3 regions of the Kribbella sp. CA-247076 genome follow, and region 3 is predicted to be linked to each of the others. Evidence: predicted binding sites of a transcription regulator. Region 3 holds the regulator's gene; each other region holds the start of a gene.
What was found. The regulator HrcA, encoded in region 3, represses chaperone genes, less so after heat shock. The targets are predictions, from matches to a motif close to TTGGCACTCGNNNNNNNCGAGTGCCAA.
Positions count from the first base shown of each region.

Region 1: a site for HrcA is predicted at 967-993, ahead of groL (chaperonin GroEL). Genes of this name have one in related genera too.
Region 2: a site for HrcA is predicted at 1,056-1,082, ahead of ACQPYZ_RS29355 (FmdB family zinc ribbon protein). Genes of this name have one in related genera too.

Region 1 covers NZ_CP192051.1:6,446,338-6,448,597, reverse strand. The annotation lists gene ACQPYZ_RS30570 (helix-turn-helix domain-containing protein) at 1-313, opposite strand, end outside; gene ACQPYZ_RS30565 (GNAT family N-acetyltransferase) at 383-943, opposite strand; gene groL (chaperonin GroEL) at 1,176-2,260, shown strand, end outside.
Region 2 covers NZ_CP192051.1:6,202,906-6,205,165, forward strand. The annotation lists gene ACQPYZ_RS29350 (penicillin acylase family protein) at 1-914, opposite strand, end outside; gene ACQPYZ_RS29355 (FmdB family zinc ribbon protein) at 1,103-1,441, shown strand; gene ACQPYZ_RS29360 (YciI family protein) at 1,550-1,897, shown strand; gene ACQPYZ_RS29365 (SAF domain-containing protein) at 2,039-2,260, shown strand, end outside.
Region 3 covers NZ_CP192051.1:2,388,950-2,391,209, reverse strand. The annotation lists gene dnaJ (molecular chaperone DnaJ) at 1-281, opposite strand, end outside; gene hrcA (heat-inducible transcriptional repressor HrcA) at 313-1,335, opposite strand; gene ACQPYZ_RS11540 (Gfo/Idh/MocA family protein) at 1,448-2,260, opposite strand, start outside.

The DNA.
Region 1 (2,260 bases), 3.5 Mb from region 3:
CCGTCTCCCGGTGGAACGTCTCGCGGAAGGTGCTCGCGGTGCCGAAGCCGGCCGCGGCGGCGATCCGCTCGACGGTCCAGTCCGACGTCTCCAGCAGCCGCCGCGTGGTCAGGACACGCTGCCGCACGACCCAGCGCATCGGGGGCAGTCCGGTCTCCCGCTCGAAGTGCCGGATGAACGTCCGCCGCGGCATCCCCGCGTGGTCCGCGAGTTGCTGCACGGTGATCGGCCTGCAGAGGTGCTCCAGCGCCCAGTCACGCGTCGCCGACAGTCCCGGCCGCTCCCCGTCGACGAGCGTCAGCTCCGCAGCCACCGTCCACCTTTCCTCACGAACCTGCCGTTGCTTGATTGAATGTTAATCTTCAACACAAGCGGAACCGGTTCAGAGGTGCTTGCGGACGAGCACCCAGCGGTCGTTGGTCCGGCTGATCTCGGCGAAGCCGGCGGTCAGGAAGACGGACAGCGGGCCGCGGTAGAGGTCCGCCGAGGAGGTGCGGCTCGCGGTCGAGATGTCGACCGCGCAGCCCTCGACCACCGCGGCGCCCTGCGACCGGGCGAACTCGACCGCGCCGAGCGCGAGCTCCCCGGCCAGGCCCTGGCGGCGGTGTCCGACCGGTACGACGAAGCAGGTGATCACCCACGCGTCCTTGTGGTCGGTGCGCCAGTTGGGCGAGGCGACCACCCGGGGGTACGACGATCGCGGGCCGACGGCGCACCACCCGACCGGCGTCCGGCCGTCGTACGCGAGGACGCCGGGCGGGACGTCGTCCTTGCGGACCTGGTTCCGCAGGTCGCGCCGGTTGGTGTCCCGAGTGGCGGCGTCCCACTGCTGTCCGCGCAGGCGGAAGTACTGACAGAAGCAGCGCGCCGGGTCTCCGCGCTCGCCCATCACCGCCGCCACGTCGGCCCAGGCGTCCGGCCCGGCTGCTCGCACCTCGACCATGGGCCTACGGTAGCGAGGCCCGGCTTGCACTCGGTTGGGGCGAGTGCTAATACTTGGTTAGCACTCCACGGGTGAGAGTGATAACCACTCGGGCCCGGGCGTGTGACAGAAGACGGCCTCGATGAGGTGCCGGAGCGTGGCGGGACGTGACCGCCGCGGTGCCGGTGCCGTCCGTCGCGGGCATCCCGGCCGGCTGGACCACAAAGACTCGACGCGGGAGGACTCGCGGAGAATGCCCAAGCTGATTTCTTTCAATGAAGAGGCGCGCCGTGGCCTCGAGCGGGGGATGAACACCCTCGCCGACGCCGTCAAGGTGACGCTCGGCCCGAAGGGCCGCAACGTCGTGCTGGAGAAGAAGTGGGGCGCCCCCACGATCACCAACGACGGTGTCTCCATCGCCAAGGAGATCGAGCTCGAGGACCCGTACGAGAAGATCGGGGCCGAGCTCGTCAAGGAAGTTGCCAAGAAGACCGACGACGTCGCGGGTGACGGCACCACCACCGCCACCGTGCTGGCCCAGGCTCTCGTCCGCGAGGGTCTGCGCAACGTCGCGGCCGGCGCCAACCCGATGAGCCTGAAGAAGGGCATCGAGAAGGCGACCGAGGCCGTCAGCGAGCAGCTGCTGTCGCTGGCCAAGGACGTCGAGACCCGGGAGCAGATCGCCTCCACCGCCTCGATCTCCGCCGCCGACAACCAGGTCGGCCAGATCATCGCCGAGGCGATGGACAAGGTCGGCAAGGAAGGCGTCATCACCGTCGAGGAGAGCAACACCTTCGGCCTCGAGCTCGAGCTCACCGAGGGCATGCGCTTCGACAAGGGCTACATCTCGCCGTACTTCGTCACCGACACCGAGCGGATGGAAGCGGTCCTCGACGACCCGTACATCCTCATCGTCAACAGCAAGATCTCCAGCATCAAGGACCTGGTCCCGGTGCTGGAGAAGGTGATGCAGACCGGCAAGCCGCTGGCCATCATCGCCGAGGACATCGAGGGCGAGGCGCTGGCCACCCTGGTCGTCAACAAGATCAAGGGCACCTTCAAGGCCGTCGCCGTCAAGGCGCCGGGCTTCGGTGACCGCCGCAAGGCCATGCTGGTCGACATCGCCGTCCTCACCGGCGGCGAGGTGATCTCCGAGGAGGTCGGCCTCAAGCTCGACTCCGTCGACCTGGAGCTGCTCGGCCAGGCCCGCAAGATCGTCGTCACCAAGGACGAGACGACCATCGTCGAGGGCGAGGGTGACGCCGACCAGATCGCCGGCCGGGTGAACCAGATCCGCGCCGAGATCGAGAAGTCGGACTCCGACTACGACCGCGAGAA
Region 2 (2,260 bases), 3.7 Mb from region 3:
TCGTTGGCCAGCAGCGGCTTGCCGGTGGTGGTGTGGTCGCCGGAGACGACCCACGAGTTCGACCCGATGCCGTCACCGCGGCCGAGCAGTTGCGGCAGGCCCTTGGCGACCTTGTCGACGGTGTCGAGTGAGGCGAGCAGCTCCTTGGTCAGCATCCCGCGCCGGGCCTCGGTCGCGATCGGCGCGGTGGTGAACCTGCCGCCGCGGACGGATCCGGTGGCCATGATCGGCTCGTTCCGCTCGTACGGGTACGGCGGGTAGAGGCTCTCGATGTTGCGGGACGAGTACGACGCGAGCAGCTTCGTCCGGGTGAGCTCCTCGTCCATGTTGCCGCCGAGGTCCCACGCCATCGCCTTCAGCCAGGCCAGCGAGTCCGCCGCGGTCCACGGCTCCGGGACGTAGTCCGGCCCGGTCAGGTCCTGCAGTCCCAGCACGGCGTACTCGAGGCTGAGGCCGGAACCGGTGTTCGTCTTCAGGTAGGCGTTCACGCCACGGGCGTAGTCGTCCAGGTACTGCCGGGTGGACGGGCTGAGCAGGCCGAGCTCCTTCTCCGCGACCCGGCGCCAGCCGAGGGTGCGGACGAACTTGTCGGTCTCCAGCGCGTCGGCGCCGAAGAGCTCCGCCAGCCGGCCCGACGTCACGTGCCGGCGGAAGTCCATCTCGAAGAACCGGTCCTGCGCGTGCACATACCCCTGCGCGGCGAACAGGTCGCTCGGGGTGTCCGCATAGATCTGCGGGATGCCGTTGCCGTCCCGGACCACCTCGACGTCGCCGTCGAGCCCGGTCAGCTCGATCGTCCCGTCGTACGTCGGGAAGGAGTGGCGGACGACGAAGACGACGGTTCCCGCGATCACCACGAGGACCGTGGCGAGGGCGATTCCGCTGATGATGACGACTCGTAGCAGGCGACGCACGGACCCAACCGTAGAGAATCCGGGCGCGCGCCCCAAATGGGGTCCCGGACAACTTTGCGTTGCTCTGCGTCCGGTGACCATCGACGCTGCGTCGAGGTGTCCCACGCCCGAGTTGGAATAGTTCGGCCCGCTGGCGCATTATTAGCAGTCGAGTAGTAGGAGTGCCAACGGCCTGAAGGGAACGAACCGTGCCGACGTACCAGTACCAGTGCACCGACTGTGGTGAGGCGCTCGAGGTGCGGCAGAGCTTCACGGATGACGCGCTGACCGTCTGCCCCGCCTGCCAGGGCTCCCTGCGCAAGGTCTTCAACGCCGTCGGCGTCGTCTTCAAGGGCTCCGGCTTCTACCGGACCGACAGCCGCGACTCGGGCAAGAGCTCGACGGCCGCGAAGTCCGACTCCTCGGCCAAGTCCGACTCCTCCAGCTCCGCCTCGAAGTCCGACTCCAGCTCCTCGAGCTCGTCCTCGACCTCCACCACCACGTCGAGCAGCACCTCCTCGTCGAGCTCCAGCTCCAGCGCCGCCTGACCCGGACCGGGCAGAATTCGTCCTGGCACCCTGTCGGATCCGGCACCGGCCGTTCGTAGCAGGGGTGAGAGGCGACCGCAGCGGCCGCCGGGGACAAGGAGTGATGAGATGACGCTGTACCTGATCTCGTTCGAGGACGGCGCGATGGACGTCACGGAGGAGGAGCTGCCCGCCGTGGCCGAGACCTCGCACGCCGTGGTCCAGGAGGCCAAGGACGCCGGCGTGTTCGTCTTCACCGGCGGGCTCGACTACCGCAAGCCGCACGCGCTCGTGGGCACCGACGGGATGATCACCGACGGCCCCTACCCGGAGAGCAAGGAGCTCATCGGCGGCATCTTCGTCATCGACGTGCCGACCTGGGACGACGCGCTGAAGTGGGCCGCCAAGGTCGCGGTCGCCTGCCGGTGTGCCCAGGACGTCCGCGAGTTCTTCCCGTTCCGCCGGACCGACTTCTGACCCCTTCCCGGGCTGACGGGCACGGCTACCCGGGTGGCCGTGCTCGGCTGACCGGGTGGTCGAGCACGGCAGCGCGGGTGGCCGTGCTCGCCTGTGGACAACTCGGCGGGCGGACCGCGGGAAACTCGTACTTTCTCTGGCATGAGAATCCCTTCCGTTGTTCGTGATCTGGTGCGTGCCGCCCGCTGGCACCGTCGGCTGCTGGCCGGCGTGGCCGCGGCCGCCGCCGTGTACTTCGGCCTCGTCGCCCTGTCCCCACCCCCGCCACCGACCGTCCCGGTGCTCGCCGCCGCGCGAGACCTCACCGGCGGAGCCGTGCCCGCCGACGCCGATCTCCGCACGGTCGACCTCCCGCCGGACGCC
Region 3 (2,260 bases):
TCCATGATGTCGGTGAACGTGAAGGCCTGCCCGAACCCGCCGGGCCCGCCGCCCGGGCCGGCGGTCGCGAACGGGTCACCGCCGAGATCGTGCAACTGCCGCTTCTGCGGGTCGCTCAGCACCTGGAACGCGCGGCCGATCTCCTGGAACTTGTGGTGCGCGTCCTCGGAGTCGTTCACGTCCGGGTGGTACTGGCGGGCCAGCTTGCGGTAGGCCTTCTTGATCTCGTCCGGTGACGCGTCACGGCTGACGCCCAGGACGGCGTAGTAGTCGGTGCTCATACTCCAAGCCAGGGGGTTGGTGTGGTGGTCGTCATGAGTCGGCCAGGATCTGGCTGACGTAGCGCGCGACGGCGCGGACGGCGCCCATCGTGCTGGGATAGTCCATATGGGTCGGGCCGACGATGCCGAGCGTGGCCAGCGCCTCCGACTTGGACCCGTACCCGGTCGCGACCACCGAGGTGGTGGCCAGCTCCTCGTACGGGTTCTCGTGCCCGATGCGGACCGTCAGGGTCTGCGGATTGGTCGCCTCACCGAGCAGCTTGAGCAGGATCACGTGCTCCTCGAGCGCCTCCAGCACCGGCTTCACGTTGCGCTCGAAGTCGTCGCCGTACCGGGTCAGGTTGGCCGCGCCGCCGACCGCGATCCGCTGCTCGCCGACCTCGTCGGTGAACGCCTCCAGCAGCGTGGTGACGATCGCCGCCACCAGCGGCCGGTCGGCCGGCGCGAACAGCTCGGTGACCGCGGCCAGCGAGGTGGTCGCCTCGGTCAGCCGCTGCCCGGCGAGCGCGGTGTTCAGCCGGGACCGCAGATCCGCGATCAGCTGCTCGTCGACGTCGTGCGGCGGCTCGACGATCCGCTGCTCGACCCGGCCGGTGCTGGTGATCAGCACCAGCAGCAGGCGGCGCGGTGTCATCGTGACCACCTCGATGTGCCGCACGCTGGACCGGTTGAGCGACGGATACTGCACGATCGCGACCTGGCGGGTGATCTGGGCGAGCAGCCGGACGGTCCGGCGGACGACGTCGTCCAGGTCGACCGCGCCGGCCAGGAAGGAAGTGATCGCCTTCTTCTCGGCCGCGGTCAGGGTCTTGACCGTGCTCAGCTTGTCGACGAACAGCCGGTAGCCGGCGTCGGTCGGGATCCGGCCGGCGCTGGTGTGCGGCTGGGTGATGTACCCCTCCTCCTCCAGCGCGGCCATGTCGTTGCGGACGGTCGCCGGCGAGACGCCGAGGTTGTGCCGGTCGACCAGGGTCTTGGAGCCGACCGGCTCGTGCGTGGCCACGTAGTCCTCGACGATGGCGCGGAGTACATCCAGCTTGCGTTCGTCCAGCACGCGCACCACCCTCTCTCGGCGACCTTGGCACTCCGATGATTCGAGTGCCAGTCTACCGAGCCGTAGTAGCCGCCAGTGCCGACTTGCGGCGTGGGGCGGGTCTCAGGCCGTGTCAGGCACGATCGGGAGACGCCCCCAACGGTACGGCGGCCGGCCGCTCGACCGTGCTCGCGACGTCCACCGGCTGGTCCTGGGCGGCCGCTTCCAGCACGGACTCCAGTACGTCGAGCACGTGGTACGCCAGTGCTCCATCGGCCCGGTGCGGCTCGCCGTTGCGGATCGCCCGGGCCATGTCCGCGACCCCGACGCCCCGGCCGGCTCCGGCGTACCCACCGGCGACGGGCAGTGGCGTCCAGTCGCGCTGCGTGGCGGTGGCGATCTCGACCGTGCCGTCGAAGCCGTTCGGGTCCGGCACAGAGAGGCTGCCCTCGGTCCCGTGCACCTCGATCCGCGGCAGCCGGGCGGCCCACACGTCGAAGGACATCAGCAGGCTGGTCAACGCGCCGGACTCGTGCTCGAGTACGCCGGTCACGTGCGTCGGCACCCCGACCGCGAAGGTCTCGCCGGCCCGCGGACCGGTGTGGATCTTCCGTTGCTGCTGTGACTGTCCGGCGCGGGCGGTGACCCGACGGACCGGACCGAGCAGGGTGACGAGACTGGTCACGTAGTACGGACCCATGTCGAGCACCGGGCCGCCGCCGGGTTGGTAGTAGAACTCCGGTGCCGGGTGCCACAGCTCGTGGCCGGGCGTGACGAAGGACGCGGTCGCCGCCGTCGGTACGCCGATGTCGCCGCGGTCGATCGCGACCCGGGCGGTCTGGGTGCCGGTGCCGAGCACGGTGTCCGGCGCGCAGCCCACGCGCAGGTTGTTCGCGGCGGCGTACTTGAGCAGGGGCTCGGCCTCGGCCCGGTCGACGGCCAGCGG